Regions from separate parts of the Halobacillus sp. Cin3 genome, predicted to be linked through region 1. Evidence: riboswitches for the same ligand, from Rfam matches in the RefSeq annotation. Region 1 holds a riboswitch; each other region holds the start of a gene.
The links. Region 1 has a riboswitch for S-adenosylmethionine ahead of QMA39_RS05050 (methionine ABC transporter ATP-binding protein). Riboswitches for the same ligand answer to the same signal wherever they lie in the genome.

Region 1 (2,264 bases):
TTTACAAAAATGCCCACAGCTCCTTTGATCCACTTGTTTTCCAAAAATAAATCACGGTCGGTTACAAAAAGCAGCAGTCCAAGAGGCAGACCGGCGATAACGGCTACGCCAAGTCCGATTCCCACCATGATCAATGTCTCCATAAATGATTTATTCAGCTCGGGCCACAGGTTGATCAGCTGATCGATCATGATTCAGCACCTCCACTTCATCCAGTATCGTTTTCAGACTTTCCACGGCTCTCCCGACTTCCTGCGGGTCACCGGTTAATTCCATGACAAATGTGCCGAGGGCTTTTTCCTGTATGTAATCCACATTTCCATGCAGGATGTTTCCCTTGATTTTATAGTTCTGAAGCAGATCCGACACAACCGTATCCCCGGCCTGTCCGCCGGTAAACTTCATCTGAACAATGGTGCCGCTGCTTTTTTTCAGCAGTTCTTCCGGAACATGGAAATCGATCACTGTTCGAATAAACCGCTTTGTCAAAGCATTTTGAGGGGAGGCAAAAATTTCATAGGCCGCCCCCTGTTCTACCACTTTTCCTTCTTCCATGACCGCACAACGGTCGCAGATTTCTTTCACCACTTCCATTTCGTGTGTAATCAATACAATGGTCAGTCCAAGTTCCCGGTTGATTTTTTTTAATAGTTTCAGGATTGACTGTGTCGTGTTCGGATCGAGTGCGGAAGTTGCTTCATCGCACAGCAGCACTTTAGGATCGTTGGCCAGTGCCCGGGCAATACTGACCCGCTGCTTCTGCCCTCCACTCAATTGAGCGGGGTACTGATCGGCTTTATCGCTAAGACCTACAAGTTCCAGCAGATGCCTGGCACGATCATTGCGTTCCTGTTTTGGTTTACCGGCCGCCTTCAATGCAAAGGCCACATTTTCCAAAACCGTCTTCCCCATAGCAAGGTGGAACCCCTGGAAGATCATGCCGATGGACTGTCGTGCTTTTCTAAGGTCCTTTTTGGACAGAGAAAGAAGATCGATGTCATCGATATAAACCTTTCCTGATGTCGGGCGTTCCAATATGTTCATGCATCGGAGCAGTGTACTTTTGCCAGCTCCACTGTATCCGACGATTCCATAGATTTCCCCTTCCTGAATATCAAGAGAAACCTTGTCCACCCCGATCACCTGTTTTTTCTTGGATGTGTAAATTTTACTGAGCTCTTGGATGGAAATCATAACAATCCTCCTTTACCTAATAAAAAAACTCTCTTCCTTATCAAGAAGAGAGTTTCGCATAACTATCAGCCAAACTCTTATCTCCCGGAAATCATCATTCCGGCGGATTTAGCACCACTCCACATGGAAGGTTGCTGTGACGTCTACGGGCCTTTCCCTCAGTCACTCTTGATAAGAATTAGTTGTTGCTATTCGTTTATGATTTACAACTTTAACGCATCATTCTGCATTTGTAAACAATTTTCTCAACATTTCATCAATGAAGACAGATATGCCGGGAAGCCTATTACGCTGTTTAAAGGTCTGGAAGAGTAAGGAATAAAAGGAATAACAAAGAAAAGGGAGAGTGAAAGAATGAACAAGCAAGGAGAAGACCTGCTCAAAGAGTATAGAAATGGCATTGAAACCCTTACCGAACACCTGCCGGAGGCCACAAAGGAATACAATCACTTTACCGGCTCGTTCTTTGAAGACGGAGAACTGAGCAAGGGCACCAAGCACTTAATGGCTCTTGCTATCAGTGTGAAAGATGGAGATGAAGCCAGTATGGCCTACCATATGGATCAGTGCGTGGAAGCAGATTGTTCAGACAGGGAAATTCTTGAAACGATGGGTGTATCAGCTGCTTATGGCGGAGGCTCTGCCATGAGTCAGGCCGTAACCACAGGTCTGAACATTCTTCATGAATTCCGAAACCGTTAACTCACAAAACCGGGAGGCCTGCTCCCGGTTTTGTTATTGACATATTATTCTGTCATCTGGATAATGATGGCTATATCATTTCCAGAGGTGATCAACCATGAAAAACGTAACTGTACAAGGAGCACCTGCGATTTATAAAGCTGAGCCTGGAATTCTAAGGGATCTTCCAGAAATGCTGGAAAACCAGGCCTTTTCAAAAGCAGGAATCATTCACGGTGAGCAGTCGTGGAAGGCTGCACAGCCCTATTTTCCAAAGCTGACGATGCCGGTCCAATCGGAAGCCTACGCTGGGGAGTGCTCCCACAAAGAGGTCATGCGCCTCAGTGAAGCCCTGCGGGGCTGTGATGTCTTGATCAGCATCGGAGGCG
Region 2 (2,264 bases), on a different contig from region 1:
AACACTTTCGCCACCCCCTATCTTGTCCAGCCCTATGAGTATGGAGTGGACCTTGTTGTGCACAGTGCTACGAAATACATAGGTGGTCATAGTGATGTCACGTGCGGTGTTCTGGTCGGTTCGGAAGCACTGATTTCCAAAGCATCCCAGAAAATCGTGACCCTCGGTGCGAATTTAAGTCCATTTGAAGCATGGTTGACCCAGAGAGGGGCCAAAACACTTGCCCTCCGGATGAAACAGCAGTCTGCGAATGCAAAGAGTGTCGCAGAGGCTCTTCGGGAGCATAATGGGGTCAAAAAGGTGTTTTATCCTGAATACGTATCTGAACGTGGCCATGGAGCGATTGTTACCATCGAGCTCAATGAGAGCGTGGATGTGGAAGCCTTTTTCAAATCTCTTGGATGGATCAAAATTGCGCCGACACTCGCTGGTGTCCAGACGACCGTGTCGTACCCTGTCCGTACGTCACACAGGGCTCTGTCAGAATCAGAACGCGAAAAAATCGGAGTGAACGATTACGTCATCCGCTTATCTATCGGAATTGAGAGCGGTGAAGATATCATTCATCAGCTGAAAAGCACTATCGACACTTCAATAAAATAAAAATTCAGAATGTTATTGACATTAATGCAGACGGTCAGCTATAATTCTCATCATAATCAAAATTAAATAACTAGTACTCTTATTAAGAGCGGCTGAGGGAATAGGCCCTGTGAAGCCCGGCAACCTTCAAACATCGGTTTGAAAAGGTGCCAAGTCCTACAGATCATGGATCTGGTAGATAAGAGGAGGATATCAGCACGTTCAGCCCTCTTCTTATATGGAAGAGGGCTTTTTGCATGAATAAAGATGCTCAAAGGACTACTTGATTTTAAAACTGATTAAAATGATGTGAATAATAAACTTTAGGAGGACATACAATGACCAACTCTTTTGAAGGATACGATATTGATACCATCTCTCTGCACGGAGGACAGTCACCGGATCCTACGACAGGTTCACGGGCCGTTCCGATTTACCAGACCACATCCTATGTGTTTCATGATACCGATCACGCCCAGAGTCTATTTGCCCTCGATGAACCGGGGAATATTTACTCCCGACTCGGTAATCCGACGGTGGACGTATTTGAAAAACGTATGGCTCTTCTGGAAGGCGGAGTAGCCTCGGTAGCGACGGCTTCAGGCATGTCCGCCATTGCCCTGGCCATTTTGAATGTAGCTGGTGCGGGGGATGAAGTCGTGGCAGCATCCAATTTATACGGCGGAACTTATAATTTATTCGCCAACACTTTACCGCGATATGGCATTAACGTTCATTTTGTTGACCCGGTCGATCCGGAAAATTTCAGACAGGCCATCAATGAGAATACGAAGGCCGTCTTCGCTGAGACCATCGGTAATCCGAGTCTTCACGTGCTTGATTTTGAGAAGGTGTCCGCCATTGCCCATGAGCATCAGATTCCATTGATCGTCGATAACACGTTTGCCACACCTTACACGTGCCGTCCGATTGAACACGGAGCTGACATTGTCGTCCACTCGGCTACGAAATGGATTGGGGGGCATGGAACAGCTATCGGAGGTGTAGTCGTAGACGGCGGGCAGTTTGACTGGGGGAATGGGAAATTCCCTGTTTTTACAGAGCCGGATCCGAGCTACAACGGCATTGTTTATACAGCCGATTTCGGCACGCTCGCCTACATTACAAAACTCAGAGTCCAGCTGCTTCGTGACTTTGGCTCCTGCCTCAGCCCGCAGAACGCTTTCCTTCTGCTGCAGGGACTTGAAACTCTTCACCTTCGTGTTGAACGTCATTCAGATAATGCCCGGGAAGTGGCTGAATACTTGGCGGAGCACCCTGATGTGGAATGGGTTTCCTATCCAGGCTTGAGAAACCATCCGGCCCATGAACTGGCCAATCAATATTTAGAGGGCGGCTACGGTTCCATTGTCGTATTTGGAATCAAAGGAGGCAGAGAGGCTGGGAGTCAGGTGATCAACAACATCTCGTTGTGGTCCCATGTCGCCAATGTCGGCGATGCGAAATCTCTGATCATCCACCCGGCGTCCACGACCCACCAGCAGCTTTCCGTCGAAGAGCTTGCGGCGAGTGGGGTGACGGAAGAGCTGATTCGTCTTTCCATCGGACTCGAATCCAGTAAGGATTTAATCAATGACCTTGATCGGGCCATTGCCAAGGCAACAGGCAATGATTCCGGAAAGCGGGCAATTACTGAGAATGATGAAGGTGTCATTAAATGG
Region 3 (2,264 bases), on a different contig from region 1:
TCCCGACCAGGAAATCAGTGAATGGGAATAACAGTAGAATCAAAATAATGAAAGGAATGGCACGGAATATGTTTACGACAGAAGCCGTAATCGTATTGACCACTTTGTTCTGCCACAGACCCCCGGGCCCTGACAGATAAAGCAGCAGCCCCAGAAGGATTCCCAGAATAAACGTCCCGGCCACGGAAATGAGCGTCATGTATAACGTTTCATTCGTCGCCGTAATCATATCCTCCATGCGTACGTTTGGAAAAAAATCATTAAGCATCCGGGTTCACCTCCACTTCAACAGAAGTAGAGCGTATATATTCGATCGCCCGGGCCACTTCCTCATTGTCTCCTTCAAACTGAACAAACATCGTTCCGTAAGCTCCTTTTTGCGTCTGCGTGATCTTGCCGTGAAGAATATTGACATCCAGGACGAATTTCCTGGAGACCTCACTGATCAGCGCCTGGTTGGTACTTTCTCCTACAAAATGCAGCCGGACGATTTTGCCTGACTGATACTTATCTTTGATCAATTTCAGAGAGTGCTCTTTTTCCTGGTCACCCATCACCTGATCAACAAATTTCTTCGTCACTGGCTGTTCAGGATGAAGGAATACGTCCAGAACATCTCCCTTTTCAACAATTCTCCCCTGCTCCATGACTGCCACCTGATGACAGATCTTACGGATGACATGCATTTCGTGCGTAATCAAAACGATGGTCAGTCCGAGTTTTTCATTGATGTCTACTAGAAGATCCAAGATGGAGTCCGTCGTTTCCGGATCCAGAGCAGATGTGGCTTCGTCACAAAGGAGGACTTTTGGGTTGTTGGCCAGCGCCCTGGCAATACCTACACGCTGTTTCTGACCACCACTCAGTTGGGATGGATAAGAGTTTCCTCTGCCTGATAAACCGACCAAGTCGATCAGTTCGTTCACCCTTCTGCTCCGTTCTTCCTTTGGTACACCGGCAATTTCCAGAGGAAAAGCGATGTTATCATAAACCGTTCTGGACCAAAGCAGATTGAAGTGCTGAAAAATCATTCCGATATCCTGCCGGGCAATGCGTAGTTTATTCTTACTGAGGCCCGTCAAATCCTGATCGCCTACGTGGATGCTCCCCTCTGTTGGATCTTCCAGTCGGTTCAACAGCCGGATAAACGTACTTTTACCTGCTCCACTGTAACCAATAACACCGTAGATTTCCCCTTTATTTATCGTAAGGCTTAAACCATCAACAGCCTTTACTTCCCGATCCTTCGTTTGAAAAACTTTAGAAAGATCCTTGATTGTAATCATGATGTGTTCCCTCCCATTCAAAAAACGCCATTCTGTTCGAGAACAGAATGGCGTTTCAATAGCATTGTATCTTCTGTTCTCTCATCTGTCAGAGCTGTTACACTCTGCAGGATTTGGCACCTTGACAGGTCGGTTACTCCTGCTGGTTGCCGGGCATCGTCGGGCCAGTCCCTCCGCCACTCTGGATAAGAGATTTTAATCTATTAAATTATTAGTGCTTTAATTCAATTCATAACCACAAAGTGGATTTTAGCACTCTGCCACCAGCGTGTCAACATAAATGAGCCACTTTTCAGAAAAGAAAAACATCTGTATATGCAAAAAAATCTCTTCTAAAATAGAAGAGACTGCATGGAATCTCATCTATCAAAGCTTTGTGCTCTGCAGGATTTAGCACCGTGCTTTTACGCCGGTTGCCGGGTTTCAAAGGGCCAGTCCCTCCACCACTCTGGATAAGTTATGATGTCGCTGTGAAATTATATGTTATGTTAGCATGGAGTCTATACGGACGTCAAAGATTATTGCGCCGGTATATTTTTACAGCAAGGAGATGAAGTCATGAAGGAACGTGCTCCTCAATTTGAACTTTCTTATATAAATCAGCCCTCCACCTATCGTCTGAGCGACCATTTCGGAAAAGTGATCGTCCTGACTTTCTGGGCATCCTGGTGTCCTGACTGCGGGAGAGACTTACCTAAAAAAGAGCAGCTCTTTGAAACGATGGACAAAGAAAAAGTGGAGCTTGTTACGATCAACGTCCCGGGCCGTGAACGCAGCCCTGATGCCGGAAAGGAATATGCTGAGAAATTTCTTAACCAGCCTACATTGATTGATGATGGGCGAAGCTTATACGATACGTTTGGCTGCCAGGGCGTCCCTTCCACAATTATCATAGATCAGGAAGGCAGGGTCCACCAATCGTTCGGTGATAAAGCTTCCTTTCTGGATATTGTCCAGTCCCTGGGGGAAATTGTTTAA

Region 2: another riboswitch for S-adenosylmethionine. It lies ahead of QMA39_RS17145 (PLP-dependent aspartate aminotransferase family protein); the one in region 1 lies ahead of QMA39_RS05050 (methionine ABC transporter ATP-binding protein).
Region 3: another riboswitch for S-adenosylmethionine. It lies ahead of QMA39_RS08505 (methionine ABC transporter ATP-binding protein); the one in region 1 lies ahead of QMA39_RS05050 (methionine ABC transporter ATP-binding protein).

What each region holds. Positions count from the first base shown of each region.
Region 1 is NZ_CAMZMV010000001.1:934,316-936,579, forward strand. Features, by position in the region: gene QMA39_RS05045 (methionine ABC transporter permease) at 1-194, opposite strand, end outside; gene QMA39_RS05050 (methionine ABC transporter ATP-binding protein) at 151-1,194, opposite strand; SAM riboswitch class I at 1,269-1,372, opposite strand; gene QMA39_RS05055 (carboxymuconolactone decarboxylase family protein) at 1,549-1,896, shown strand; gene QMA39_RS05060 (iron-containing alcohol dehydrogenase family protein) at 1,994-2,264, shown strand, end outside.
Region 2 is NZ_CAMZMV010000006.1:93,012-95,275, reverse strand. Features, by position in the region: gene QMA39_RS17150 (PLP-dependent aspartate aminotransferase family protein) at 1-603, shown strand, start outside; SAM riboswitch class I at 680-788, shown strand; gene QMA39_RS17145 (PLP-dependent aspartate aminotransferase family protein) at 921-2,264, shown strand, end outside.
Region 3 is NZ_CAMZMV010000002.1:73,388-75,651, forward strand. Features, by position in the region: gene QMA39_RS08500 (methionine ABC transporter permease) at 1-268, opposite strand, end outside; gene QMA39_RS08505 (methionine ABC transporter ATP-binding protein) at 261-1,286, opposite strand; SAM riboswitch class I at 1,365-1,478, opposite strand; SAM riboswitch class I at 1,643-1,745, opposite strand; gene QMA39_RS08510 (TlpA disulfide reductase family protein) at 1,845-2,264, shown strand.